4 regions of the Streptomyces sp. NPDC006529 genome follow, and region 4 is predicted to be linked to each of the others. Evidence: riboswitches for the same ligand, from Rfam matches in the RefSeq annotation. Region 4 holds a riboswitch; each other region holds the start of a gene.
What was found. A riboswitch is a leader RNA that binds a small molecule or an ion and turns the genes downstream of it on or off. The one in region 4 is predicted to bind cobalamin.
Positions count from the first base shown of each region.

Region 1 (7,260 bases), on a different contig from region 4:
TACTGGCCCACTCCCCCGTGGTGTGCGAGGGCCGGCCCAGTCACCAGGACACCGCCTACTACACGACCCCGAGCGGCGCCGGCGTGTTCGCCACCGGGACGATGCGCTGGGTCGAGGCCCTCGACGCGAAGGGTGACGGGCGCGGCGGCGCCAACCACGGGCTGGACGCGCGCGCCGGGGCGCTGACGACCCGGGTGACGGAGAACCTGCTGCGGGTGTTCGCGGCGGGCCCGGCCGGCCGGACGCATCCGGCCCGGGACAACGTCAAGGCGGTGTACGGCGGTGCGTGATCGCGCCGACCGGCGACTCAGCGCGCCAGGTCGCTCTGCGGGCCGGTGCCCGTGAGCGTGCACGGAGTCCCCTCCGGGGTGAACGAGTGCCGGAAGGTGAAGGCGTGCGGCGCCGGGCCGTGGGTGTGGAGGTGTTCCAGCCTGGAAACCCCGTCCTGCCAGGTGGGTGTCACATCGTCGGAGGTCCACCAGAACGCGTAATTCGGGTGTCCCGTCCTCTCGAACCAGTCGTGGCGCCTGTTCAGCGCCTCGCGGTGCGGACCGGTGTAGATGGCTTCGAAGGCGGGGCGCAGATCGGTCCAGAGGGACAGGGTCGCCGCCAGGGCGGTGGTCTCCGCCGTGCGGCCCTTGCCGTACCAGGCCGGTACAACGAACTCTCCCCACGCACCCCAGTCCGCGTCGAAGAGCGCGCCCCGGCCGCCGCCTTCTGCCGCTTCGGCGTGCGCGAGGTATCCGGGGTACTGGCTGATCGTCCGGTAGACGGCCTCACCACTGTCGTAGAACGCACGGGTGAGAGGTCCGGGATCGGCGAGCGGTGAGGTCAGGACGCCGAAGGTGTACAGGGCAAGACGGGGCATGCGTCTCTCCTTGGGGACGGGCCGCTTGATGTGGGGGACGGGGATCGCCGGACGGGGAACTCCTGCGCAACCGTGGGCGATCGCCGCGACCAGGTGAAGGTAACCGCCTGGGCCGGACCTGTCGAAGTTGCGTTTCGCCGCTCCAAGTGGCCTCCCGCACCGGCTGGGCGGCCTTCGGTGCTCGGGCCGTCCGCGCTTCGCGGCGCCGACCGTCTAGGATCGTGTTCACGTCATCGCGTGCCGGTCACCGTCCGGGTGAGGCATGGAGGTGACCGTGAGGTGCCTTACGGAGGCATTCACCCATGTCGGTCGAGTTGAACCACACCATCATCCATTCCCGGGACGGCCGGGAGTCGGCGCAGTTCCTGGCGCACGTCCTCGGACTCGAAGTCGGCACCGCGTGGGGACCCTTCATCCCCGTCGACACCGCCAACGGCGTCACGCTGGACTTCGCCACCGTCCCGTCCGGGACCGTCACCCCTCAGCACTACGCCTTCCTGATCTCCGAGGCGGAGTTCGACGCGTCCTTCGCGCGGATCCAGGCCGCAGGCGTCCCGTACTTCGCCGATCCGATGCAGAAGCAGCCCGGCGAGATCAACCGCAACGACGGGGGCCGGGGCCTGTACTTCCTGGACCCGTCCGGGCACGGAATGGAAATCATCACCCGCCCCTACGGCAGCGGCGCGACCCCGAAGTAAACCGCGCCGGGCCGGTCCGGGGACGGCCGTCCCCGGACCCGCCCGGACCGCCCGCTCACGGCAGATAGACGATGTGCGGCGCCCCCGTCGTCGGGTGGACCTGGATGCGCGTGCGCACGCCGTACACCTCGGCCAGGAGTTCCTCCGTCAACACCTCGCCCGGCGGCCCCGAGGCCACCGCGCGGCCCGCGTCCAGGACGTACAGCCGGTCGCAGAAGGACGCGGCGAGGTTCAGGTCGTGCAGGACCAGTAAGGCCGTGGCGGGCAGGTCCCGGACCAGGCGGAGGACGTCCAACTGGTAGCGGATGTCGAGGTGGTTGGTGGGCTCGTCGAGCGCGAGCAGGGCGGGGTCCTGGACGAGGGCGCGGGCCACCAGCGCACGCTGGCGCTCGCCGCCGGACAGTTCGTCGAAGCGGCGGGCGGCCAGGGCCTCGGCGCCGACCGTCGCCAGCGCTGCGGTGACGCGCCGGGCGTCAGCCGGCCCGTCCTGTTCCCAGAACCGCTTGTGCGGACCACGCCCCATGGCCACCACCTCGCGCACGGTCAGCCCGAAGGTGCCGCTCGCGTCCTGCGGCACGACCGCCACCCGCCGGGCCCGCTCCTTGACGCCCAGCGTGGCCGCGTCCACGCCGTCCAGGAGCACCCGGCCTGCGGTGGGCCGCAAGGTGCCGTAGACGCAGCGCAGCAAGGTGGTCTTGCCGCTGCCGTTGGGACCGACCACGCCGACCGTCTCACCGGGGCGGGCGGTGAGGTCGATGCCGCGCAGCAGGGTGTTCCCGTCGACCTCGTAACGTACGGCCTCGGCCCGCAGTTCCAGCGGCGCGGAGGTCACCGGCGCCGTCATCCGGCCACCCCCTCGGAGCGGCCGGAACGCCGCAGCATCCACAGGAAGAACGGCCCGCCGATCAGCGCGGTGACGACGCCGACCGGTATCTCCTCGGGCGCGGCGGCGGTACGGGCGACCAGGTCGGCCAGCGTCAGGAACACGGCCCCGCCCAGCGCGGCCACCGGCAGCAGTGCCCGGTGCCCGGCTCCCACGACCATCCGGGCCGCATGGGGAACCATCAGCCCGACGAACCCGATCGCGCCGCTGAAGGCGACCAGCACCCCGATGACGAGGGAGGCCAGCACGAAGGCGGCGGCCCGGAAGCGTCCGGTGTCGAGTCCCAGGGTGCGCGCGTCCTCCTCCCCCGCGAGCAGCAGGTCGAGCGGTCGGGCGAGGGCGAGCAGCAGTCCGGTCCCCACCGCCAGGACCACGGCGGCCACGGCCAGTTGGTCCCAGCGCGCCCCGCCGAGACCGCCGAGCGTCCAGAAGAGGATGGACCGGACCTGCTCCGCCCGGGCCGAGAGGACCAGAGCGAGGCTGGTCAGCGCGGAGAGCACGTACTGGACCGCGACGCCGGCGAGGATCAGCCGCCCGGTGGTCATGGCGCCGCCGCGCCGGGCGAGGGCGTACACCGTGACGAGGGCGCCGAGCGACCCGGCGAAGGCGGCGAGGGGCAGGGTGACACTGGTCGCGACGCCCGCCCCGAGGCCGAGCACGATGACGGCCACGGCGCCCGCCGAGGCGCCGGAGGACGCGCCGAGCAGGAACGGATCGGCCAGCTGGTTGCGTACGAGGGCCTGCAGCACGGCGCCCGTGACGGCCAGCCCGGCTCCGACGGCCATGGCGAGCAGCACGCGCGGCATCCGCACGTCCCACACGATGGAGGCGAAGGCGCCGGGACGCGGTCCGGCCAGGACGATGTCCAGCACCCGGCCGGGAGCGATCCGCACCGGCCCCAGGGCCAGGCCCGCCACCGCGCCGCCGACCAGCGCGAGGGCGAGGAGGACGAGGACGAGGGGGGCCCGGCGGCGGTCCGCCGTCACGCGGCGTCGGGGTGCAGCTGGCCGGCCAGGGATGTGACGGCGTCGGCGACGCGGACCCCGAGGACGGCGGAGGACAGCGGAAGGACGACGAAACGGCGGTCCCTGATCGCGGGAACCCGCGCGAGGGCCGGATCGTTCACCAGACGCTGCTTCTTCGCTTCGACGCTCGTCCCGCCGTAGTCGTAGATCAGCACGGTGTCGGGCTCGCGTTCGATGACCTTCTCCCAGGACACGTCGCCGAAGGTGTCCTTGAGGTCGGCGAACACGTTCCTTCCGCCCGCGAGGGAGACGATCTCGTTGCCGATGCCGTTGCCGCCCGAGGTGAAGGCGGCGGCCTCGCCGGAGTCGTAGACGAAGACGTTCGGGCGCGCCTTGTCCTTGACGCGGGCGGTCACCGCGTCGATGCGGCGCTGCTCGTCCTCGATCAGCCTCGCGCCCCGCTCGGGCACGCCGAAGGTGCGGGCGACTTCGGTGATCTCGGTCTTCAGCTGCTCGAACCGGACCGGTCCCGGGGTGCAGTACTCCACGCTGAGCCGGGTGTTGATGCCGCTCTTGCCCAACGCGGCGCGGTCGCGGCCCTGCGCGGCGTCGAAGGCGCTGGAGTAGCCGCCGTAGACGAAGTCGGGGTCGGCGCCGAGGAGCAGCTCCTTCGAGGGGTACTCCTTCGCCAGCACCTTGATCTTGTCGTAGGCCGGCCGGTAGGCGGGCAGGACGGCGTCGTCGAGGTAGGCGGTGCCCGCCATCCGGTCCCCGAGGCCGAGGGCGAGCAGCAATTCGGTGGCGTGCTGGTTCATGGCGACGGCGCGGCGGGGCGGGGCCTTGTACGTCGTCGTCACACCGCAGTTGGTCACGGTGTACGGGAATCCCCCGCTCCCGGGGGCGGCCGCCGACCGGGTGGTTCCGTCCGGCGCGACGCCGTCGCGGGCCCCTTCGTCCGGGGTGGCGGCGCAGGCGGCGAGCGGTATCAGGAGCGCCAGGGCGGCGAGCGGGCTGAGCGCGCGCAGGGCGGCGCGGAAACGCGGCATGGCGAAGCCTCTCCGGGGGATCCTCGTCCCCTGGTCGAAGTGAAGAGGCGGCGCGTCAGTGTCTGACTCCCGGGCCGCGAGGGCCCGGTCACAGTGGCGGGACCGTACCGGTTTCACACCGGTTTCCTGGTCCGCGCCGCCCGGGTAACCCGGCCGAGTCTGCCAGACCGGCCGCGCCCGGGCCATCGGCGGGGCGCGTCGGCACCACGCGAAAGCCCAGGGGGAGCGGGCTCCCACCTGGGCTGTGGCGGATCTTCTTCGTGCAGGGGCGGCAGGACTCGAACCTACGGCATTTGGTTTTGGAGACCAACGCTCTACCAACTGAGCTACGCCCCTCCGGTGACACCAGCTTCGCACGCGGCGGGCGGATGATCCAATCACTTCCACGATGTGGTCGGGCCCGTGGGAACCGCGCGGGTGGCGGGGCGGGAGGAGGAGACGGATGGTGGAGGTGTCCCGTGCCCGAGGAGGTCCCGCCGTGCGCCGTCTCCGGTCCCCCCTGGCCACCCTCGCGCTCGCCGTACCGGTCCTGCTCGGTCTCGGCGCCGGGCCGGGGACGACGGCCGTCGGACCCGCGACGACGGCCGCCGGCCCCATGGCGACGGCCGCCGCCGGGCCCGGGGCAACCACCGTCAGCGGGCCCGTGGCGACGACCGCCACCGACCCCACCGGCGAGACCATCTCGCTCCGCGGCAACCGCCCGGGCGAGCTGCTCGACGTCACCCTCGTCGCCGTGACCGACCCGGCGGCCCCGCGCGCCGCGCACGCCCTGCGGGATCCGGCCGGGCGCCTCGTCGCGGTCGAGTTCCGCCTGCTCAACACCGGTACGGCCGCCTACGCCGACCCGCCGCGCAGCGGCTCGTACCTCCTGGACGCCGACGGTGAGCGCTATTCCGGCGTGGCGTTGCCGACGACGGCCGGGGCCGAGTTCACCGAAGGACGGTCCCTGGCGCCCGGCGACTCCGCCACCGGCTGCGTCACCTTCGAACTGCCGCAGGACGCCCGCGCCTCGGCCGTGCAGTTCGCACTGAACAGCGGGTCCGCCGACGACATCGGCCAGTGGAGCCTGTCCTGAGCCGGACCGTCGGCCGCCCGACCCCGCGGCACGTACGACACCTGCCCCCGTGACACGTCCGCCACCCGCACCCTTGACCACATCGGCCGCCCGCCCCCTTGACCGCCCTGGTCCAGACCAATAGCTTCCGGATGCACAGCACGCGCACAGCACGGCTCAGGAGCACCACTCCCCGCATCCGCAAAGGAAGCCCATGCGCCGCAGTACGCTCGGCAGGCTGGCCGCCGCCTGTTCCCTGTCCCTCCTGGCGGCCGTCGCGCCCGCCGCAGGAGCCGCCACCGCCCCTTCCGAGGGCGGCTCCGGTCACGGACGCGCCTACCACCGCGTCGGATACTTCACCCAATGGGGCGTCTACGGACGCGACTTCCAGGTCAAGAACCTCGAAACGAGCGGCGCCGCCGCCAAGCTCACCCACGTCAACTACGCCTTCGGCAACATCGGCGCGGACGGCACGTGCTTCACCGGCAACGTCCCCGGCGAGGCCGACGCCTGGGCGGACTACGGCCGTCCGCTCGACGCCGCGGGCTCGGTCGACGGCGTGGCCGACACCTGGGACCAGCCGCTCGCCGGCAATTTCAACCAGCTGCGCGAGCTGAAGGCCCGGCATCCGGGCCTCAAGGCACAGATTTCCCTGGGCGGTTGGAGCTGGTCCACGCACTTCTCGGACGCCGCCCGGACCCCCGCCTCGCGCAAGGCGCTCGTCGCGTCCTGCATCGACCTCTACATCAAGGGCAATCTGCCGCAGGACGGTGCCCGCGGCGGCGCGGGCGCGGCCGCGGGCCTCTTCGACGGGATCGACCTCGACTGGGAGTGGCCGGGGTCGGCCGGGGACACCGACACCACCCACCGCCCGGAGGACAGGCGCAACTTCACGGCGCTGGTCCAGGAGTTCCGTACCCAGCTCGACGCCTACGGGCGGACCCAGAAGAAGAAGTACCAGCTGACCGCCTTCGTCCCGACCGCCCCCGCCAAGATCGACGCGGGCTTCGAGGTCCCGAAGATCATGCGGAACCTGGACTTCGTCACGCTCCAGGGTTACGACTTCCACGTCTCCGGCGAGAAGACCACCGCCCAGCAGTCGGCCCTGTACGCGCGGAACGACTTCAGCGTCGACGGGACGGTGGACGCGTGGCTGCGGCGCGGGGCACCCGCGGGCAAGTTGGTCATGGGCATGCCGTTCTACGGTCAGGGCTGGACCGGGGTCACCGGCGGCGGCGACGGCATGGGCCGCCCGGCGACGGGCCCGGCGCCCGCGACGTGGTCCGCCGGGTACGAGGACTACAAGGCGCTGAGGAAACTGGCCGACTCCGGCGCGTACACCCTGCACCGGGACCGCCGGGCGGGCAGCGCGTGGCTCTTCGACGGCACGACGCTGTGGACCTACGACGACCCGCAGGTGCTGCGCACCAAGACGGCGTACATCCGCGAGCACGGCCTCGGCGGCGCGATGTTCTGGTCGCTGGACGGCGACACGGCGGACGGCGAGCTGATGACGGCCGTGGACCGGGGGCTGCGCGGCCACTGACCCGACGGCCGGCGGGGGCCCCGGGTGGCGCGAACCGACACCCGTCCGGCACCGGCCCCCGCCCCGGGAGGGGGTCCCCCGACCGGCCGCGCGGCCGGCCCCGGGGTCCCTCCGTCGGCCCCTTCCATCGGCCCCCCGTGCGCCCCCCGCCCCCTTGTGCGAGAGAGTGCTCACCGATAAGTGTTATCGGGGCCCCGCTC
Region 1 is NZ_JBEXPB010000030.1:62,772-70,031, reverse strand. Features, by position in the region: gene ABZY31_RS21050 (N,N-dimethylformamidase beta subunit family domain-containing protein) at 1-290, shown strand, start outside; gene ABZY31_RS21045 (DUF3291 domain-containing protein) at 308-868, opposite strand; gene ABZY31_RS21040 (VOC family protein) at 1,171-1,566, shown strand; gene ABZY31_RS21035 (ABC transporter ATP-binding protein) at 1,622-2,410, opposite strand; gene ABZY31_RS21030 (iron ABC transporter permease) at 2,407-3,435, opposite strand; gene ABZY31_RS21025 (ABC transporter substrate-binding protein) at 3,432-4,460, opposite strand; cobalamin riboswitch at 4,497-4,627, opposite strand; tRNA gene ABZY31_RS21020 (tRNA-Trp) at 4,724-4,796, opposite strand; gene ABZY31_RS21015 (hypothetical protein) at 4,939-5,535, shown strand; gene ABZY31_RS21010 (glycoside hydrolase family 18 protein) at 5,729-7,060, shown strand.
Region 1: it holds a riboswitch for cobalamin, as region 4 does, so the genes downstream of both, ABZY31_RS21025 (ABC transporter substrate-binding protein) here and ABZY31_RS24900 (ribonucleoside-diphosphate reductase subunit alpha) in region 4, are expected to answer to the same signal.

Region 2 (7,260 bases), on a different contig from region 4:
CGGGCGCGGCGGGGGTACCGGCGGGCGGGCGGGGGGCCGGCCGGGTGCTCCGGTCCGTCACCGCCTTGCGGGCCGTGGCGACGGAGCGCGGAGAGACGAGTCGGAGTCTGGAGTCGCGAGCCAACTGCTCATCAGGCTTTCGGGACGTCACGGAAGCAGTCTCGCCCGTCACGGCCCGAAAGCCCAAACGGAACCGGCCGTTACCGCCGGACACCGAGGGGTCATACCGGGGCAAAGGTGCCTTCGCGCCACGGTGGCTACATCAGCGGGGTCAGGAACCGGCGCAGGCCCTCCTCGTACTCCGCGGGATCCGCGTTCCACATCGCGCCGTGCGGGGCGTCCCGGACGGTCCGCAGGGTGACGAGGTCCGGGCGCGCGGCGGCGAGGCGGCGCGAGGGCTCCCAGGGCGCGAGGGTGTCCTCGGGCCCGTGGAAGATCAGTACGGGCATCCGCAGCGCCGCCGGGTCGGCGCCCGGCGGCCGCCGGCCGGCCCGCAGTCCGGTGCGCCCCTCGGCGGCCCGCACGGCGAGCGGGAGGACCGCGGCCGGGGTCCCGCGGGCGGCGGCGAGGCGCTCCAGGGTGGCGCGCCAGTCCAGCACCGGGGAGTCCAGGACCAGCCCGGAGATCCGGTCGGCGAGGGCGGAGCGTTCGGCCGCGAGCAGGGCCATGGTGGCGCCGGTGGACCACCCGTACAGGACGACCCGGCGGGCGCCGAAGCGCAGGGCGTAGCGGATCGCCGCGTCCAGGTCGCGCCACTCCGACGCGCCGAGGTGGCCGACGCCGTCCGGCGGGGCGGGGGCTCCGAGGTCGCCGCGGTAGGCGAGGTCGAGGACCGGCAGCCGGTGGCGGTGCAGGAAGGGCATGACCACCATGGGGTGTTCGCGGGTGCCGCCGAGCCCGTGCGCGGTGATCACCCAGGTGTCGCGGGCACCGGGCACGAACCAGGCGGGCAGGGCGCCCAGCTCTCCGGGAACGTCCACGTCGGCGTGGTCGAGGCCGAGGGCGGCGCGCGGGTTGCCGGCGTGGATCTGCGGGGTGAGCAGGACCCGGGTGCCGGGGGCGAGGGAGCCGTGGGTGACCCCGACCAGGCGCCGGACGACGGTGTCCGGGTCGTGCGGGGCGTCGGGCAGGACGGCCCCGACGACCGCGTGCACACCGGGCGCGGCCAGGCCGTACGTACCGGGCCACAGGGAGGCGAGGGACCGGGTCAGGGCGACGCGGTCCGCGGTGGCGGAGTGGACGACGAGCTTCGGTCCGCCGGGCAGCGGGCGGCCGGGTTCGGTCCGCAGGGCGGCGTTGGCGGCGTACCGGCCGGCGGCGACGGCGGCCACCCCGGCGGCAGCGGCCAGTCCGGCGGCGGTGAGGGCGGCGGTGACGGCCGCTGCCGTCGTGGTTGCGGGGGGCACCGCTCCAGTGTCGGCCGGGGCGGCGGGCCCGGCCAGTGGAGGCGGTCGTTCCGGTGACCGGGGACGCGCGCCGGGCGGGCGTGATCCGGGTCTCACCCGGGGTCCCGGACGCACGCGACGGCGGGGTGGGAGACCCCCGGTCGGCCGGGGGTCCATCCAGCCCCTGACGTGCGTAAACAGGTGCATCAGCGGTCCAATGGGGACGAGCGCGGCGAACCGTCCCCGGATCGGTACACCGCTCCGCCCGGTCCAGTTCATCTTCCGTTCACTCAAGTTGCCTACGGTCGGCGAGCCACTGACGTCAAACAGAAGCCTGGGTAAATGGAGCACATAACGCTTCTCCTCGGGATCGTGATCATTACCGCTCTCGTGTTCGACTTCACGAACGGTTTCCACGACACGGCCAACGCGATGGCCACCACCATCTCGACCGGCGCACTCAAGCCCAAGACGGCGGTGGCCATGTCCGCCGTGCTGAACCTCGTCGGCGCGTTCATGTCCGTGGAGGTCGCCAAGACGATCTCCAAGGGCCTGGTCAACGAGCAAGGCATCCAGCCGGAGGTCATCTTCGCCGCGCTGGTCGGCGCCATCCTCTGGAACCTCGTCACCTGGCTGGTCGGCCTGCCGTCCAGTTCCTCGCACGCCCTGATGGGCGGCCTGGTCGGTGCGGCCGTCGCCTCCGCCGGTCTCGGCGCCGTCAACGGCGGCACGCTCGTCACCAAGGTGCTGCTCCCCGCGGTCGCCGCGCCCATCGTGGCCGGAGTGGCCGCGATGCTGGCCTCGCGGCTCACCTACAAGGTGGGCAAGAACGTCGACGAGAAGACCTCCGCCAAGGGCTACAAGGCCGGTCAGATCGCCTCGGCCGGACTCGTCTCCCTGGCGCACGGCACCAACGACGCGCAGAAGACCATGGGCATCATCACCCTGGCGCTGGTCGCCGGCGGTGCGCTCGCCCCCGGCTCCAACCCGCCGGTCTGGGTCATCTTCTCGGCCGGCATGGCGATCGCGATGGGCACCTACCTGGGCGGCTGGCGCATCATCCGCACCATGGGCAGCGGCCTGACCGACCTCCAGCCGCAGCAGGGCTTCGCCGCCCAGACCTCGGCCGCCAGCGTCATCCTGGCCTCCTCCAGCCTCGGCTTCTCCCTCTCCACCACCCACGCCTGCTCCGGCGCGGTCATGGGTGCGGGCCTGGGCCGCAAGGGCGGCGTGGTCCGCTGGTCCACCGCCAGCCGGATGTTCATCGCCTGGGGCCTGACCCTGCCGGCCGCCGCCCTGGTGTCCGCGGGCGCCGAGCTCGTCATGCGGACCGGTGACGTCGGCGTGGCCGCCGTCGCGCTCTTCCTCGTCGGCTCCTGCGTCGCCATCTGGCTCGTCTCGCGCCGCCAGGTCGTCGACCACACCAACGTGAACGGCACGCCGGACGCCCCGGCCGAGGCTCCCGGCGTGGTCACCACCGCGATCGCCGCCGTCGTCGTTCCGCCGCTCGCGGGCACCACCGCCGCGGTCACGGACGAGGCCTTCAAGGCGACCATCCCCACCCCGGCACCGGCCGCTCCCCCGGCCCCGGCGGCTCCCGCCGCCGCGGTCTGACCCACAGAGGAATCGGCAGTATGAAGATCGACTGGGCAGCACTCGGCTCCGTGTTCGGCGTCAGCCTCTCCGCCACCGTCGCCCTCGTGACCCTGTTCACCCTGGGCATCGTGGGCCTGTCGAAGCACGAGGCCGCGACCGGCCGGGGCGGCGCCGCCCACCTGGCACGCACCGGCGCCTACGCCTGCTTCTCGCTCTGCGCGGTGGCCGTCGGCTACGCGATCTACCTGATCGTCAGCTGACGCCGCGCGGTCACCCCCGCGCGTCCCACCCGCCCCAGCACGTCCGAAAGCTCCCTCCGGCCCACCGCCGGGGGGAGCTTTCGCAGGTCAACGGCAAGTTGACGGGCGTTCGCGGGGCGTGGTGGACTGCCGGAGCCAACACGGCGGCATGAAGAGGAAGTCCGGTGCGAATCCGGCGCGGTCCCGCCACTGTCACCGAGGAGCCGACGGCTCCCCGGAAGCCAGGAACTCTCGCCACCGGACACGTCGAACCAGGGCGCGGACCCTGAGTGAGGACCTACCTGCCACATGCGTGCCGATCGCGTTTTCGCGTACGGCGCGACGGCCGGCCTGATCGGCGACCGGATCCTCGGTGATCCGCGCCGCGGGCATCCCGTCGCCGCCTTCGGGCGGACCGCCGCCACCGTCGAACGGGCCCTGTGGGGCCACAGCCGGGCCCGGGGCGCCCTGCACACCCTGGTGTGCGCGGGGGGCGCGGCCGCCGTCGGCGCGCTCGGCGCCCGCGCCGTGCGCTCCCGGCCCGCCGCCGCCCGCATCGCCCTGACCGCCGCCGCCACCTGGGCGGTGGTGGGCGGCACCTCGCTGGGCCGCGAAGCCCTGGCCATCGGGGGCGCCCTGGCCGCCGGGGACACCGAGGTGGCCCGGGAGCGGCTGCCGCACCTGTGCGGACGCGACCCGCAGGCCCTGGACGAGCAGCAGATCGCCCGCGCCGTCGTGGAGTCCGTCGCCGAGAACACCTCGGACGCCGTCGTCGGCGCCCTGGTCTGGGGCGCCCTGGCGGGGGTGCCCGGGCTGCTGTTCTTCCGCGCCGTGAACACCCTGGACGCGATGGTCGGCCACCGCTCCCCGCGCTACCTGCGCTACGGCTGGGCCTCGGCCCGGCTCGACGACGTCGCGGGCTGGCCGGGCGCCCGGCTGACCGCGCTGGCCGCCGTGGCGGCCGGACCCGACCGGCGGGGCGCCGTACGGGCCTGGCGCGCGGACGCCGCCGCCCACCCCAGCCCGAACGCCGGCCCGGTGGAGGCCTCCTTCGCGGGCGCGCTCGGGGTCCGCCTCGGCGGGACCCTGGCGTACGCGGGGCGCGTGGAGCACCGGGCGGTGCTGAACGGGGCGGCGGGCCGTCCGGTCGACGCCCCGGACATCGAGCGCGCCGTACGGCTCTCGCGCCGGGTCACCTGGATCTCCCTCGGGGCATGCGTGGCCCTGCGGTCGCTGGTGTCGTCACTGCGCGCGTCACGCCGCGCATCCGGTCGTACGACGAAGGGAAGCGCATGAGCGGCGCACGGCGCGGCGGCGGACTCCTGGTCGCCGGCACCACCTCCGACGCGGGCAAGAGCGTGGTCACCGCGGGCATCTGCCGCTGGCTGGCCCGCCAGGGCGTGAAGGTGGCGCCCTTCAAGGCACAGAACATGTCGCTGAACTCCTTCGTCACCCTGGAGGGCGCCGAGATCGGCCGCGCCCAGGCGATGCAGGCCCAGGCGGCGCGGGTCGAACCCACCGCGCTGATGAACCCGGTGCTGCTGAAACCCGGCAGCGACCGCAGCAGCCAGGTCGTGCTGCTGGGCAAGCCGGTGGGTGAGATGAGTGCGCGCGGCTATCACGGGGGGAGGCAGGAGCAGTTGCTCGGCATCGTCACGGACTGCCTGGAGCAGCTGCGGGGCACGTATGACGCCGTGATCTGCGAGGGGGCGGGCAGTCCGGCCGAGATCAACCTGCGGCGCACGGACATCGTGAACATGGGGATCGCGCGGGCCGCGCGCTTCCCGGTGGTCGTGGTCGGCGACATCGACCGCGGCGGGGTCTTCGCCTCCTTCTTCGGTACGACGGCCCTGCTGTCGCCCGAGGACCAGTCGCTGATCGCGGGCTACCTCGTCAACAAGTTCCGCGGGGACGTGTCCCTGCTGGAGCCGGGCATGGAGATGCTGCGCGGGCTGACCGGGCGGGCGACCTACGGGGTGCTGCCCTTCCGGCACGGGCTCGGCATCGACGAGGAGGACGGCCTGCGGGTCTCGCTGCGCGGCGCCGTACGGGAGTCCGTGGTCGCCCCGCCGGTGGGCGAGGACGTGCTGCGGGTGGCGGTGTGCGCGGTCCCGCTGATGTCGAACTTCACGGACGTGGACGCGCTGGCCGCCGAACCGGGCGTCGTGGTGCGGTTCGTGGACCGGGCCGAGGAACTGGCCGACGCCGACCTGGTCGTCGTCCCCGGCACCCGCGGCACCGTGAAGGCGCTGGCCTGGCTGCGCGAGCGCGGCCTCGCCGACGCGCTGGCCCGGCGGGCCGCCGAGGGGCGGCCGGTTCTGGGCGTCTGCGGTGGCTTCCAGGTGCTGGGCGAGTCCATCGAGGACGAGGTCGAGTCCCGGGCCGGGGTCGTCGAGGGGCTCGGGCTGCTGCCCGTGCGCGTCCGCTTCGAGCGGGAGAAGACCCTCGCGCGGCCGAGCGGGAGCGCGCTGGGCGAGAGCGTCCAGGGGTACGAGATCCACCACGGCGTGGCCGATGTGCGGGGCGGCACCCCCTTCCTGGACGGGTGCCGGGTCGGTGAGGTGTGGGGCACCCACTGGCACGGGTCGCTGGAGAGCGACGGCTTCCGGCGGGCCTTCCTGCGGGAGGTCGCGCGGGCCGCCGGCCGCCGGTTCGTTCCGGCCCCGGACACGTCGTTCGGCTCCCTGCGGGAGGAGCAGCTGGATCTGCTCGGCGATCTGATCGAGGAGCACGCCGATACCGATGCGCTGCTGCGGCTGATCGAGTCCGGCGCCCCGGCGGGGCTCCCGTTCCTGCCGCCGGGCGCGCCGTGACGGCGCCCCGGGCCCTGCGGGGCTCTCCCCCACCCCGCCCCTTCCCGAAACCGGGCTCCGCCCGGACCCGGTCCTCAAACGCCGGACGGGCTGACACCCTCCAGCCCCGCCCGCGATTGAGGCGCGGGGTCCGGGGCGGAGCCCCGGGTACGGTCCGCACCTTCGAAGGAGTGAGCAACACGTGAGCACCCCCTACCCGTTCACCGCACTGGTCGGTCAAACCGACCTGCGCCTCGCGCTGCTGCTCAACGCGGTGAGCCCCGCGGTCGGCGGCGTGCTCGTGCGCGGCGAGAAGGGGACGGCCAAGTCCACCGCCGTCCGCGCGCTGTCGACGCTGCTGCCGCACGTGGACGTCGTCCCCGGCTGCCGGTTCAGCTGCGCGCCCACCGCACCGGATCCGGCCTGCCCCGACGGCCCGCACGAGCCCGGCCCGGCCGCCGCGCGCCCCGCGCGGATGGTCGAGCTGCCCGTCGGCGCCTCCGAGGACCGGCTCGTCGGCGCGCTGGACATCGAACGGGCCTTGTCCGAGGGCGTGAAGGCCTTCGAACCGGGCCTGCTGGCCGACGCGCACCGCGGGATCCTCTACGTCGACGAGGTCAACCTGCTGCACGACCACCTCATCGACCTGCTCCTCGACGCCGCCGCGATGGGCGCCTCCTACGTCGAGCGCGAGGGCGTCTCCGTACGGCACGCCGCCCGCTTCCTGCTGGTCGGCACGATGAACCCGGAGGAGGGTGAGCTGCGGCCGCAGCTGCTGGACCGGTTCGGGCTGACCGTCGAGGTCGCCGCCTCCAGGGAGCCCGCGCAGCGCGTCGAGGTGGTGCGCCGCCGGCTCGCGTACGAGGACGACTCCGCGGGCTTCGCCGCGCGCTGGGCCGGTGACGAGGCGGACGTACGGGCCCGGGTGATCGCGGCCCGGGCGCTGCTGGGCCGGGTGGTGCTCGGGGACGGCGCACTGATGCAGATCGCGGCGACCTGCGCCGCCTTCGAGGTCGACGGGATGCGGGCCGACATCGTGATGGCGCGCACCGCCACCGCGCTGGCGGCCTGGGCCGGGCGCACCGACGTGCGCAAGGAGGACGTGCGCCAGGCCGCGCTGCTGGCGCTGCCGCACCGGCGGCGGCGCAACCCCTTCGACGCGCCGGGGCTGGACGAGGACAAGCTGGACGAGATCCTCGACGGGTTCCCGGACGAGGAGCCCGAGCCCGACCCGGAGCCGGAGCCGGA
Region 2 is NZ_JBEXPB010000015.1:52,773-60,032, forward strand. Features, by position in the region: gene ABZY31_RS14065 (hypothetical protein) at 1-61, opposite strand, end outside; gene ABZY31_RS14070 (alpha/beta fold hydrolase) at 258-1,406, opposite strand; gene ABZY31_RS14075 (inorganic phosphate transporter) at 1,728-2,999, shown strand; gene ABZY31_RS14080 (hypothetical protein) at 3,020-3,241, shown strand; cobalamin riboswitch at 3,354-3,493, shown strand; gene ABZY31_RS14085 (cobalamin biosynthesis protein) at 3,530-4,516, shown strand; partial or broken gene ABZY31_RS14090 (cobyric acid synthase) at 4,513-6,030, shown strand; gene ABZY31_RS14095 (putative cobaltochelatase) at 6,215-7,260, shown strand, end outside.
Region 2: it holds a riboswitch for cobalamin, as region 4 does, so the genes downstream of both, ABZY31_RS14085 (cobalamin biosynthesis protein) here and ABZY31_RS24900 (ribonucleoside-diphosphate reductase subunit alpha) in region 4, are expected to answer to the same signal.

Region 3 (7,260 bases), on a different contig from region 4:
GGCAGCCGCCCGGACGTTTCCATCGCCCGCCGCACGGCGGGGAAGGTGCGGCCGAGCTTCATCACCACGGCGGAGTCGGTGGCCGCCAGACGGGCCGTCAGTTCTTCCTCGGGCAGCGTGCCGGGCAGGATCGTGAGCACCTCCTCGCCCTCGACGAGGGGGGTCTGCAGGCGGGCGGCGGCGGCGCTGACGGAGGTGACCCCGGGGATCACCTCGGTCGCGTACCGGTCGGCGAGCCGCTTGTGCATGTGCATGTACGAGCCGTAGAAGAGCGGGTCGCCCTCGGCGAGCACGGCCACGGTCCGGCCCGCGTCGAGGTGGGCGCCGAGCCGGGCGGCGGAGGCCTCGTAGAACTCCTCCATCGCTCCCTGGTAGCCGCCGGGGTGATCGGTGCTCTCGGTGGTGAGCGGGTAGACCAGCGGCTCTTCGATGTGGTCCGCGCGCAGGTGGGCGGCCGCGATCGAGCGGGCGATGGAACGTCCGTGGCGGGCGCTGTGGTAGGCGACGACGTCCGCCTCCGCGATCACCTGAACGGCCCGCAGGGTCATCAGGGAGGGGTCGCCGGGGCCGAGGCCCACGCCGTAGAGCCGTCCGGCCGCGGCTCCCGTACCGGCGGCACCGGTGGTGGCGGGGGTGGTCGTCGCGCTGGTGGCGCTGGTGGCGCTCATTCTTCCTCGCTCGCGATCGCGTTGACGGCGGCGGCGGCGATGGCGCTGCCGCCGCGCCGCCCCCGGACGATCAGGTGGTCCAGCCCCGAGGGGTGGGCGGCGAGCGCGTCCTTGGATTCGGCGGCGCCGATGAATCCGACGGGCACGCCGATGACGGCGGCCGGACGGGGCGCGCCTTCCTCGATCATCTCCAGCAGCCGGAAGAGGGCGGTCGGCGCGTTGCCGACGGCGATCACGGAGCCTTCCAACAGGTCGCGGTTGCGCCAGAGTTCGAGGGCGGCGGCGCTGCGCGTGGTGCCCATCTTCGCGGCCAGGTCCGGTACGGCCGGGTCCGACAGGGTGCAGATCACCTCGTTGTCGGCGGGCAGCCGCTTGCGGGTGACCCCGCTGGCGACCATGCGGACGTCGCACAGGATGGGCGCCCCCGCGTTCAGCGCGGCGCGGGCGCGCAGCACCACGTCCGGCGTGTACCCCAGATCCTTGGTCAGGTCGGTCATCCCGCACGCGTGGATCATGCGTACGGCGACCTGCGACACCGAGGCGGGCAGCCCGGCGAGGTCCGCCTCGGCGCGGATCGTGGCAAAGGACTGGCGGTAGATCGCGGCGCCGTCCTTCTCGTACTCGAACACTGTGTACTCGCTCATCTCTTCAACTACATCTGCCGCTGAGGCTGCTGGGTGTGCTGGGTCGGGTGGGGCTGGTGGAACGCGGCTTCCGCATCCGCTTCCGCGAGGGCGGCGGTCAGGTCCTCGGGGGTGGCCGGTACGTCCTCCCGCACCGCGTGCCCGGCGCGCGGGCCGGCCACGGTGACGCCGTACCCCCGGGGCCCGGCGACCAGGTCCACCCAGGCGCGGGCGCGCGGGTGCCCGCAGCGCCGCTCGCACCCGGACCAGTGCACGGGCAGTGCCGGTGCCGCGGGGACCGGTGCGTCCGGTCCGCCCGCCGCGCCCGAACGGGCCACGACCGCGCGGGCGTCGGCCCGTACGTCGGCCAGCGCCTTCGCGCAGCCGGGCCGCCCGGTGCAGGCGCTCACGTTCTCCCACGGGTCGCCGGGCGCCGTGACCAGCCCGGCGTCGGCGAGCCGGGCGAGGGTGTCGGCGGCCGTGGCCGCGCGGACACCGGGAACGACGATCCCGCGCCAGGGCGTGAGCCGCAGGGTCCCGGCCGCGGCGGTGGCCGTGGCGGCGAGCAGGCGCCACTGGGCGCTGGTCAGCCGGCCCAGCGGGGCCAGTACCGAGAGGGCGACGTGGTCCGGGTCCAGTCCCGCCACCGGACCCGGGCGGGGCCCGGGTCCGGTCCGGCGCCGGAAGCCGTGGGCCCGCTCGGCCGAAATGCCCCGCTCCCGCAACCGCTTGAGCAACTCCCCGGACTCCGGGCGTTGTTCGACGGGAAGCTCGCTCACCCGCCAGGCCTTGGTGCCGGCTTCGTGGACCACGTCGAGGAAGTACCGGGCGACCGTCAGGGCCGCCCGGGGGGCGTCCTGGTGGCCCACGGCGACCGCGTCGGTGTCATCGTGCGTCCACAGCACGGCCATTCCGCGCTTCAGGGCCAGCACGTGCACGTCGGGTGCGAGCGAGGACACGTCGCCGCGTCCGTCGTCGAGGGCGAAGAGGAAGCGCCCGGACAGCGCGGCCGCGGGCCCGCTCGCGCACAGCAGCCGGTCCAGCGCGCCGACCCACGGCGTGACGTCGGGGCGACCCTGCCGGTCGAGCCCGGAGAGGGGCGAGGCGACGATGTTGCGGACGCGTTCGTGGGTGGCCGCTGCGGCGGGCAGCAGTCCGGCGGCGGTCAGCAGGGCGGCGAGTTCGCCGCCGCAGCTCGCGCCGAGGCCGCGCAGCTGCGCGTTGCCCCGCGAGGTGAGGTCGAGGTGCCCGTCGCCGAGCCGGTCCGCGGCGTCGGCCACTGCGGCGGCGGCATCCGCCGTGAGCAGACCCCCGGGGATCCGGATCCGGGCGAGGTGCCCGTCGTCCGCCGCGTGCAAGCGCAGCGCGCCGGGGCAGGCGTCGCCGCGGTCCCGTATGACGGGTTCGTCCCGGGATGCGGCGGAAGAGGGCGGGGGCATGGCGGCGAGCATACCCACGATCGGCGCCCGCCGACCTGTGTCCGTCACCACGCCCCGTCCCCCCGGCCACGCCCCGCCGCCCCGGGCTCTGCCCGCCCGCATGCCGTCGCCGCGCCCCGGCCCGACCTGGCCCGGCACGCCCGCATGCCACCGACCCGGCCCGGCCTGGCCCGGCACGCCCCCATGCCACCGACCCGGCCCGGCGCACGCCCAGATGCCGCCGGCCCCGCGGCCCGGGCCTGCGCGCCCGTCAGCCGCCGGTGCGTTGGCGACTGCCGCCATGTGGAGCCTCCGGCGGCGCCTCAAACGCCGGCGAGGCTGAAATTTGCCCGCATCCCGGCGCAGCCAATTCCAGCCCCCACACCCTGGCCACACAACCACCCCAGTCCGATCCGGCCTGCCCGGCACCCCGGTCGCCAAAATCAGCCCGCCCGGCGTTTGAGGGCCCGCCGGAGGCCCCACCACCCGCACCCGCCAACACAGCCAAGGCCACCACCACCCCGGCCCAACGACCCACCCGCCTGCCAATCCCAGCCCGCCCAACACCCGCAGCCACACACCCACCCCCAGCCACACCCAGCCCGCCCAGCACCCGCGGCCACCCGACCACCCGAACCAAATCCAGCCCGCCCGGCGATTGAGGGCACACCACAGGCCCCACGACCCGCACCCGCCGCCAAAACCCGGCCCCGCACCACCAAACCCCGGCCCCGCGCCAGCGATCCACCCCGGGAACCGCCCCCACCTGCCATCCGCTCGCCCCGGCACCTAAGATGGCCCCTCGACGGGCCATTCGGCCCGTCATCGCCGAGGACGGCGACATGGGAGGAAGCCCGGTGCGATTCCGGCGCGGTCCCGCCACTGTGAATCCGGCAGCGCCCCACCGCGCCACCGGGTGAGTCAGGAACTCCCGTCGTCCTCACTGCCCGGGGCGCGGAAACCCCGAGGAAGGCCCGCCGCCGCATGATCCTGCTGCTGTCGACGTCCGACACCGATCTGCTCAGTGCCCGCGCCTCGGACGACGGCCCGGTCCCGTACCGGTTCGCGAACCCTTCCCGGCTCCCCCTCGACGACCTCCCCGCGCTGCTCGACGGCGTGGACCTGGTCGTCGTACGCCTCCTCGGCGGCCTGCGCGCCTGGCAGGAGGGGCTCGACCTGCTCCTCGCCGCCGACCAGCCCCGGCCGGTCGTCGTCCTGACCGGCGAACAGGCCCCCGACGCCCAGCTGATGGAGGCCTCCACCGTCCCCATCGGCATCGCGGCCGAGGCCCACGCCTACCTCGCGCACGGCGGCCCGGCCAACCTGGAGCAGCTGGCCCGCTTCCTCTCGGACACCGTGCTGCTCACCGGCCACGGCTTCGACCCGCCCGCGGCCGCGCCCACCTGGGGCAGGCTGGAGCGCGCGGCGGTGCCGGCCACGGGCCCCCGGATCGCGGTGCTCTACTACCGCGCCCACCACATGAGCGGCAACACCGCCTTCGTGCACGGCCTCGCGGACGCCGTGGTGGACGCGGGCGGCGTGCCCGTGCCGCTGTACGTCTCCTCGCTGCGCTCCCCCGAGCCGGAACTGCTCGCGGAGCTGGCGACGGCGGACGCCATCGTGACCACGGTCCTGGCGGCGGGCGGCACCCGCCCCGCCGAGGCCTCGGCGGGCGGCGACGACGAGTCGTGGGACGCGGGCGCGCTCGCCGCCCTCGACGTACCGATCCTGCAGGCGCTGTGCCTGACCGGTTCCCGCGAGACGTGGCAGGAGAGCGACGAGGGCCTGTCCCCGCTCGACTCGGCCAGCCAGGTCGCGGTACCGGAGTTCGACGGCCGGCTGATCACCGTCCCGTTCTCCTTCAAGGAGATCGACGAGGACGGCCTCCCGGCGTACGTCGCCGATCCCGAGCGGGCCGCCCGCGTCGCGGGCATCGCCGTACGCCACGCCCGGCTGCGGCACACCCCGAACGCCGAGAAGCGGATCGCGCTCGTCCTCTCCGCGTACCCCACCAAGCACTCCCGCATCGGCAACGCCGTCGGTCTCGACACCCCCGCCAGCGCCGTCGCACTGCTGCGCCGCCTGATCGCGGAGGGCTACGACTTCGGCCCGGCCGAGGAGATCCCCGGTCTGGTCTCCGGCGACGGGGACGAGCTGATCCGCGCGCTGATCGAGGCCGGCGGCCACGACCAGGACTGGCTCACCGAGGAGCAGCTGGCCCGCAACCCGGTCCGGATCCCGGCCGCCGACTACCGCCGCTGGTACGCCACGCTCCCCGGCGAGCTGCGCGAAGGCGTCGAGGAGCACTGGGGGCAGGCGCCCGGCAACATGTTCCTGGACCGCTCGCGCACCGCGGCCGGCGGCGACCCCGACGGCGACATCGTGCTGGCGGCGCTGCGCCGCGGGAACCTGCTCATCCTCATCCAGCCGCCGCGCGGCTTCGGCGAGAACCCGATCGCGATCTACCACGACCCGGACCTCCCGCCCTCGCACCACTACCTCGCCGCCTACCGCTGGATCCAGGCCGCGGCCGAGGACGGCGGTTTCGGCGCCGACGCCATGATCCACCTGGGCAAGCACGGCAACCTGGAGTGGCTGCCCGGCAAGAACGCCGGCCTCTCCGCCTCCTGTGCGCCGGACGCCGCGCTCGGCGACCTCCCGCTCGTCTACCCGTTCCTGGTCAACGACCCGGGCGAGGGCACCCAGGCCAAGCGCCGCGTGCACGCGACCCTGGTCGACCACCTGGTGCCGCCGATGGCCCGCGCGGAGTCGTACGGCGACATCGCGCGCCTGGAGCAGCACCTGGACGAGTACGCGCAGATCTCCTCCATGGACCCGGCCAAGCTGCCCGCGATCCGAGCCCAGATCTGGACCCTGATCCAGGCCGCGAAGCTCGACCACGACCTGGGCCTGGAGGCCCGCCCGGACGACGACGGCTTCGACGACTTCCTGCTGCACGTCGACGGCTGGCTCTGCGAGGTCAAGGACGCGCAGATCCGCGACGGCCTGCACGTGCTGGGCGGCGCCCCGGCCGGCCCGGACCGCGTCAACCTGGTCCTGTCCATCCTGCGCGCCCGCCAGATCTGGGGCGGTACGACGGCGCTTCCGGGCCTGCGCGAGGCGCTCGGCCTGGACGAGGCCGCGCCCACCCGGACCTCGGCCGACGAGGTGGAGGCCGTGGCCCGCACCCTCGTCGAGGCCATGGAGGCGGCCGACTGGGCCCCTTCGGCCGTCGCCGCGGTCGCCGAGGGCCACCCGGCCGGCGTCGCGGACATCCTCGCCTTCGCCGCGACCGAGGTGGTCCCGCGCCTGGCGGCCACGACGGACGAGCTGACCCACGCGGTGCACGCGCTGGCGGGCGGCTTCGTCCCGGCGGGCCCGTCCGGTTCGCCGCTGCGCGGGCTGGTCAACGTCCTGCCCACCGGCCGCAACTTCTACTCCGTGGACCCGAAGGCCGTCCCCTCCCGCCTCGCGTGGGAGACCGGCCAGGCCCTCGCGGACTCGCTGCTGACCCGCTACCGCACGGACAACGGCGAGTGGCCCGCCTCCGTCGGCCTGTCCCTGTGGGGAACGAGCGCCATGCGCACCGCGGGCGACGACGTGGCCGAGGCGCTGGCGCTGCTCGGCGTCCGCCCGGTGTGGGACGAGGCCTCGCGGCGCGTGACGGGCGTCGAGCCCGTCCCGCTCGCGGAGCTGGGCCGTCCGCGCATCGACGTCACGCTGCGCATCTCGGGCTTCTTCCGCGACGCGTTCCCGCACGTCATCGGCCTGCTGGACGACGCGGTACGGCTGGCGGCGGGCCTGGACGAGCCCGCGGAGCAGAACTTCATCCGGGCCCACGCCCAGGCGGACCTGGCCGAACACGGCGACGAACGGCGCGCGACCACCCGTATCTTCGGCTCGCGCCCGGGCACGTACGGCGCGGGCATCCTCCAGCTGATCGACTCCCGCGACTGGCGCACGGACGCCGACCTGGCGGAGGTCTACACGGTGTGGGGCGGCTACGCCTACGGCCGCGGCCTGAACGGCCGCTCCGCGCGCACCGAGATGGAGACCGCGTACAAGCGCATCACGGTGGCCGCCAAGAACACGGACACCCGCGAGCACGACATCGCCGACTCGGACGACTACTTCCAGTACCACGGCGGCATGGTCGCCACCGTCCGCGCCCTACGCGGCACGGCCCCCGAGGCGTACATCGGCGACTCGACCCGCCCGGAGACGGTCCGCACCCGCACCCTGGTGGAGGAGACCTCGCGCGTCTTCCGCGCCCGCGTGGTCAACCCGAAGTGGATCGAGGCGATGCGCCGCCACGGCTACAAGGGCGCCTTCGAACTGGCGGCGACGGTGGACTACCTGTTCGGCTACGACGCCACGACCGGCGTGATCGCCGACTGGATGTACGACAAGCTGACGCAGACGTACGTCCTGGACCCCGAGAACCGCGCCTTCCTGGAGGAGGCCAACCCCTGGGCCCTCCACGGCATCGCCGAACGCCTCCTGGAAGCGGAATCCCGCGGCATGTGGGAAAAGCCGGACGCGGCGACGCTG
Region 3 is NZ_JBEXPB010000005.1:205,147-212,406, reverse strand. Features, by position in the region: gene ABZY31_RS06935 (precorrin-2 C(20)-methyltransferase) at 1-668, opposite strand, end outside; gene ABZY31_RS06930 (precorrin-8X methylmutase) at 665-1,312, opposite strand; gene cobG (precorrin-3B synthase) at 1,321-2,730, opposite strand; cobalamin riboswitch at 3,498-3,661, shown strand; gene cobN (cobaltochelatase subunit CobN) at 3,694-7,260, shown strand, end outside.
Region 3: it holds a riboswitch for cobalamin, as region 4 does, so the genes downstream of both, cobN (cobaltochelatase subunit CobN) here and ABZY31_RS24900 (ribonucleoside-diphosphate reductase subunit alpha) in region 4, are expected to answer to the same signal.

Region 4 (7,260 bases):
TGATCATGATCATCCTGCTGGCGGTCCTCGCCCTGGTCATCGTCAACGCGCTGGCGGACTCCCCCTGGGGCGTCTTCTCCATCGGCATGACCATCCCGATCGCCCTCTTCATGGGCTTCTACCTGCGGGTGCTGCGCCCGGGCCGGATCACCGAGGTCTCGCTCATCGGCGTCGCCCTGCTGCTGCTCGCCATCGTCGCGGGCGGCTGGGTCGCCGACTCCTCCCTCGCCGACGTCTTCACGCTCGACAAGGAGACGCTGGTCATCTGGATGGTCGGGTACGGCTTCCTCGCCTCGGTGCTGCCGGTGTGGATGCTGCTCGCCCCGCGCGACTACCTCTCCACCTTCATGAAGGTCGGCACCATCGCGCTGATGGCCGTGGGCGTGGTCATCGCCCTGCCGACGCTGAAGATGCCCGCCGTCACCGACTTCGCCACCCGCGGCGACGGACCGGTCTTCGCCGGCTCGATGTTCCCCTTCGTCTTCATCACCATCGCGTGCGGGGCGCTGTCCGGCTTCCACGCGCTGGTCTCCTCCGGCACCACCCCGAAGATGATCCAGAAGGAGACCCAGGTCCGGGTCATCGGCTACGGCGCCATGCTGACCGAGTCCTTCGTCGCGATCATGGCGGTCATCGCCGCCTGCATCATCGAGCCGGGCCTCTTCTTCGCGGTGAACGCCCCCAGCGGCCGGATCGGCACCACCGCCCTGGAGGCCTCCCAGGCGATCGGCGGCCTCGGCTTCTCGATCACCCCGGACGCGCTGACCCAGGCGGCCAAGGACATCGGCGAGACCAGCCTGCTCTCCCGCACGGGTGGCGCGCCGACCTTCGCACTCGGGATGTCGGAGATCTTCTCGTCCGTGGTCGGCGGGACCGCGATGAAGGCGTTCTGGTACCACTTCGCCATCATGTTCGAGGCCCTCTTCATCCTGACCACGGTCGACGCGGGCACCCGGGTCGGCCGGTTCATGCTCCAGGACACCCTGGGCAACCTGCACAAGTCCTTCAAGGACGTCAGCTGGAAGCCGGGCGTCTGGTTCGCCAGCGCGGTCGTCGTCGGCGGCTGGGGCTACTTCCTGTGGGTCGGCGTGAAGGACCCGCTGGGCGGCATCAACCAGCTCTTCCCGCTCTTCGGCATCGCGAACCAGCTGCTCGCCGCCGTCGCCCTCGCCGTCTGCACCACGCTGCTGGTGAAGTCGGGCCGGCTCAAGTGGGCCTGGGTGACCGCGGTCCCGCTGGCCTGGGACGTGGCCGTGACGCTCACCGCCAGCTACCAGAAGATCTTCTCCGACGACGCGACGATCGGCTTCTTCGCCCAGCGCGACAAGTACCTGGCCGGGATCGAGGCGGGCAAGGTGCTCAAGCCCGCCAAGACCATGGACCAGATGCACACCGTGGTCACCAACGCCACGGTCGACGGGGTCCTCTCCGCGGTCTTCGCGCTCCTGATCGTCATCGTCCTGCTGGACGCGCTGCGGACCTGCCTGAAGGCCGTCCGCGACCCGGGGAGCGCGGAGCTCTCCGAGGTCCCGTGGTCGGAGTCGAAGATCATCGCTCCGGCCGGCCTGATCCCGACGGCCGCCGAGAAGGCGGAACTGGCCGCCGCGGGTCTGGACTCGGGCGGCGGCCGGGTCAAGGAACCGGTGGCGTGAGCGCCGTCCGGGCGGCGCTGGGCCGGATCCGGTTCTACGTCCGCGAGTTCTCGGGCGAGAGCGCCTACGAGCGGTACGTCGCCCATGCGCGCTCCCACGACCCGCACGCCGAGGTGCCCACCCGCAGGGCCTTCGAGCGGGCCCGCACCGACGCCCGCGAGGCGGACCCCCGCGAGGGCTTCCGCTGCTGCTGAGGAGCCACCGCGAACCGGAGGCCGCCGGATTCCCCGACCGGGAACCCGGCGGCCTCTCGCGTGGGACGGGCCGTCGGCGGCGGGGTCCCGGTCGCCGGCCTCCGGCCGCCCCCACGGCCTCGCCGGGGGACCTGTCCGAGCCCGCCGGAGGGACCGCCGAGGGGCCCTGCCGGGGGCCACGGGGCCTGCGGGAGCCGCCGGACCAGCCGGGCCCCGGAGGGTGCCGGGGCGCCCGTACCGGCCGTCCTCGCGCCGCCGCATCGGATGGAGTTGTAGCCGCGCCGACACAACATGTGGGGGTCGCGCAACGAGCGGCCCCCACATGTATGCTCGTGCTCGCTGTCGCCGCAGGGGAATCCGGTGCGAATCCGGAACTGTCCCGCAACGGTATGAACTGCACCCAACCACCCATTGGTGCTGCCGCAAGTCCGAGGACCTGCCGACAGTGCGCCCGGACCGACCGGTCCGGACGCCGATACGTCCGGGCCTCGCGGTTGGGCCGGTGGACGCCGTGTGGAGACGCGCCGAGCCCTGCCCCGGGCCCGCACGTCCGTGCCCGCCCGGCAGCCCCCTCGCCCCGCCCCGTGAGTCGTCCGGAGCCGAGCGAGGGAGAGCCCCCCACGTGACCATCGCGCCTGCCGCACCGCGCGCCGAGTCCGCCCAGCCCGAGGCCACCGAGGGTCCCGGCGCCGCGCTGCTGCGCACCCTCACCGACCTCACCGCCGACCTGGCCGACACCGACCCCGGCCGGGTCGCCGCCGCCGCGCTGCGGGGCCGCAGCTCCGTGGCCGACGAGGCCGAACTGCGCGGCCTGGCCACCGAGGCGGCCGCCGGCCTGATCTCGGAGGACCCGGCGTACTCCCGGCTGGCCGCCCGTCTGCTGACGCTGACGATCGCGGAAGAGGCCGCGGGCCAGGGGGCCACCTCCTTCTCGGCGTCCGTCGCAGTCGGTCACCGCGAGGGCCTGATCGCGGAGCGCACCGCCGCGTTCGTCGCCACGCACGCGACCCGGTTGGACGCGCTCGTCGAGCACGCGGCCGCCGAGGGCGCCGACGACCGCTTCGGCTTCTTCGGTCTGCGCACCCTGCACAGCCGCTACCTGCTGCGCCACCCGATCACCCGCCAGGTCGTGGAGACCCCGCAGTACTTCATGCTGCGCGTGGCCTGCGGCCTCGCCGCGGACGAGAGCGTCCAGGCCGTCGAGGAAGTGGCCTCGCTGTACCGGCTGATGAGCCGCCTCGACTACCTGCCCTCCTCCCCCACGCTCTTCAACTCCGGCACCCGGCACCCGCAGATGTCCTCGTGCTACCTGCTTGACTCTCCGCTCGACGAGCTGGACTCGATCTACGACCGCTACCACCAGGTCGCGCGCCTCTCCAAGCACGCCGGCGGCATCGGCCTCTCGTACTCCCGCATCCGCGCCCGCGGTTCGCTGATCCGCGGCACCAACGGGCACTCCAACGGCATCGTGCCGTTCCTCAAGACCCTCGACGCCTCCGTCGCCGCCGTGAACCAGGGCGGCCGCCGCAAGGGCGCCGCCGCCGTCTACCTGGAGACCTGGCACGCGGACATCGAGGAGTTCCTGGAGCTCCGCGACAACACCGGTGAGGACCAGCGCCGCACCCACAACCTGAACCTCGCCCACTGGGTGCCGGACGAGTTCATGCGCCGCGTGAACGCCGACGCCGACTGGTCGCTGTTCTCCCCGGCCGACGTGCCGGAGCTGGTCGACCTGTGGGGCGACGACTTCGACGCCGCCTACCGCAAGGCCGAGGCGGACGGCCTGGCCCGCAAGACCATGCCCGCCCGCGACCTGTACGGCCGGATGATGCGCACCCTCGCGCAGACCGGCCAGGGCTGGATGACCTTCAAGGACGCCTCCAACCGCACGGCCAACCAGACCGCCGAGCCGGGCACCGTCGTCCACTCCTCGAACCTGTGCACCGAGATCATCGAGGTCACCAACGACGGCGAGACCGCCGTCTGCAACCTCGGCTCGGTCAACCTCGGCGCGTTCGTCCTCGCCGAGACCGGTGAGATCGACTGGGAGCGGCTGGACGAGACCGTCCGCACCGCCGTGACCTTCCTCGACCGCGTGGTGGACATCAACTTCTACCCGACCGAGCAGGCCGGGCGTTCCAACGCCCGCTGGCGTCCGGTGGGTCTGGGCGCGATGGGCCTCCAGGACGTCTTCTTCAAGCTGAAGCTGCCCTTCGACTCCCCCGAGGCGAAGGCGCTGTCCACCAAGCTCTCCGAGCGCATCATGCTGGCCGCGTACGAGGCCTCCTGCGACCTCGCCGAGCGCAGCGGCCCGCTGCCGGCCTGGGAGCAGACCCGCACCGCCCGCGGCGTCCTGCACCCGGACCACTACGCGACCGAGCTGAACTGGCCGGAGCGCTGGGACGCGCTGCGCGCCCGGATCGCCGAGACCGGCATGCGCAACTCGCTGCTCCTCGCGATCGCCCCGACCGCGACGATCGCCTCGATCGCGGGCGTGTACGAGTGCATCGAGCCGCAGGTCTCCAACCTCTTCAAGCGCGAGACCCTCAGCGGTGAGTTCCTCCAGGTCAACGCCTACCTGGTGGCCGAGCTGAAGAAGCTCGGCGTCTGGGACGCGCAGACCCGCGAGGCGCTGCGCGAGGCCAGCGGTTCGGTGCAGGGCTTCGGCTGGATCCCCGCCGAAGTGCGCGCGCTGTACCGCACGGCGTGGGAGATCCCGCAGCGCGCCCTGATCGACATGGCGGCGGCCCGTACGCCGTACCTCGACCAGTCGCAGTCGCTGAACCTGTTCCTGGAGACGCCGACCATCGGGAAGTTGTCCTCGATGTACGCGTACGCCTGGAAGCAGGGCCTGAAGACCACGTACTACCTGCGCTCGCGCCCGGCGACGAAGATCGCCCGCGCCGCGCAGGCCGCCACCCCGGTGGCGCTCCCGCAGGCCGACGCCGACGCCGAGGCGCTCGCCTGCTCCCTTGAGAACCCCGAGTCATGCGAGGCCTGCCAGTAATGAGTTCCCCCCACAAGAGCGCGGCCGAGAAGAACCTGCTCGACCCGGGCTTCGAGCTGACCCTGCGTCCCATGCGCTACCCGGACTTCTACGAGCGCTACCGGGACGCGATCAAGAACACCTGGACCGTCGAGGAGGTCGACCTCCACTCGGACGTCGCCGACCTGGCGAAGCTGACGCCCGGTGAGCAGCACATGATCGGCCGCCTCGTCGCGTTCTTCGCGACGGGTGACTCGATCGTCTCGAACAACCTCGTGCTGACCCTGTACAAGCACATCAACTCGCCCGAGGCGCGGCTGTACCTGTCGCGCCAGCTGTTCGAGGAGGCCGTGCACGTCCAGTTCTACCTGACGCTGCTCGACACCTACCTCCCCGATCCGGACGACCGCGCGGCGGCCTTCGACGCGGTCGAGGAGATCCCCTCGATCCGCGAGAAGGCGCAGTTCTGCTTCAAGTGGATCAACGAGGTGGAGAAGCTGGAGCGGCTGGAGACGCAGGCCGACCGCCGCCGCTTCCTGCTGAACCTGATCTGCTTCGCGGCGTGCATCGAGGGCCTGTTCTTCTACGGCGCCTTCGCCTACGTCTACTGGTTCCGCTCGCGCGGTCTGCTGCACGGTCTGGCGACCGGCACCAACTGGGTGTTCCGGGACGAGACCATGCACATGAACTTCGCCTTCGAGGTCGTGGACACGGTCCGCAAGGAGGAGCCGGAGCTGTTCGACGACGCGCTCCAGCAGCAGGTCGTCGACATGCTGAAGGAGGCCGTCGACGCCGAGCTGCAGTTCGGCCGCGACCTGTGCGGCGACGGCCTGCCGGGCATGAACACCGAGTCGATGCGCGCGTACCTGGAGTGCGTCGCGGACCAGCGCCTGGTCCGCCTCGGCTTCGCGCCGGTCTACGGCGCCCAGAACCCGTTCTCCTTCATGGAGCTCCAGGGCGTCCAGGAGCTGACCAACTTCTTCGAGCGCCGCCCGTCGGCCTACCAGGTCGCGGTCGAGGGCACCGTCGACCTGGACGAGGACTTCTAGGACGAGGACGCCCGGTCCGCCGCCCGCGGCTCCGGCCGGGCCCCGCACCCCGCGGGGCCTGACCGGATTCCGCCGGTCGTTTGGCCCGTTCCACCCCCACCCGTCAACGCAGGCTGACGTACGGTGGGGGCCACCCGGCCAGAGCCCGCCGCACAGCGCTCCGGCCGGCCCCGCAGTCGACCCACAGGGGTTTCCATGTCTCGTACGCTCCGCATGCTCACGGCCCTCGCCTTCACCGCCCTGATGCTCGGCGGTACGGCGGCCACCGCCTCCGCCACGGACACCGGCTGGACGATCATCGGCCACGGGTCGCGCGGCTGACCCGTCCGCCGCACGTGCGAAGGCCCCGCTCCTCTTCCCGGAGCGGGGCCTCGCGCGGTTGCCTCGTACTGCCTTACGGGTCCTACGGGTTGGGCACCGTCTCGTAGCGCGGGGTGCCCTCTTCCATCTGGCGCAGCGCGTCCTTGCGGTCGCGCTTGGACAGCCGGTCGATGTACAGGTACCCGTACAGGTGGTCCGTCTCGTGCTGGAGGCAGCGCGCGAAGTAGCCGGTGCCGCGCACCTTGATCGGGTTGCCCTGGGCGTCCTGGCCCTCGACCTCGGCGTAGTCGGGGCGGGCGAGGGAGGCGTAGGCGGTCGGGACCGACAGGCAGCCCTCGTTCGAGTCGTCCAGCACGCGCGATGCGGCGGGCAGTTCGACCAGCCTCGGGTTCACCACGACACCGGTGTGGCGGTTGCCGTCGTCGTCCGGGCAGTCGTAGACGAAGACCTTGGCGTCCACGCCGATCTGGTTCGCGGCCAGGCCCACGCCCTCGGCGGCCTTCTGGCTGGCGAACATGTCGTCGATCAGCCGCGCCAGCTCGTCGCCGAACTCGGTGACGTCCTTGCACTCGCGGTGCAGGACCGGGTTGCCGACCACGGTGATCGGACGAGCGGTCCCGCGCTCGCGGTGGGCCAGCTCACGCTCCGCACAGTCCTCGGTGTCCACGACGTACCCGTCGTTCACGATCTCGACGACCTCGTTCTCCTGCTGCGCCATGTCCGCCGTACGCCTTCCCTAAGTCACCGATGTGCCGGTACAGCCTACGGCCCCCGGTCAGCAGACTTCTTCGAGATCGCGCCACTCGCGGCTGTCCGGACTGTCCGCGACCCATCCGTCGAGCAGTCCGCGCACCAGTCCGGGCGGGGCCGCGATCCCGCACTCGCGCTCGGGCACCCACAGGGAGCCCGATCCTGTCGTGCGGTGGCCCAGCGGACCGGGGTGCCCGGGCTCGCTGTGGTCGTGCGGATCGAGCTGGTCCCCGTCGCCCTCGCCGCTCGGCATCTCGCTCTCCGAACAGGTCCGGCACAGCAGCCGGACCGAGGAGGACCAGTCCTCG
Region 4 is NZ_JBEXPB010000043.1:6,672-13,931, forward strand. Features, by position in the region: gene ABZY31_RS24890 (carbon starvation CstA family protein) at 1-1,652, shown strand, start outside; gene ABZY31_RS24895 (YbdD/YjiX family protein) at 1,649-1,846, shown strand; cobalamin riboswitch at 2,156-2,305, shown strand; gene ABZY31_RS24900 (ribonucleoside-diphosphate reductase subunit alpha) at 2,469-4,853, shown strand; gene ABZY31_RS24905 (ribonucleotide-diphosphate reductase subunit beta) at 4,853-5,881, shown strand; gene ABZY31_RS24910 (hypothetical protein) at 6,077-6,202, shown strand; gene def (peptide deformylase) at 6,285-6,920, opposite strand; gene ABZY31_RS24920 (hypothetical protein) at 6,978-7,260, opposite strand, start outside.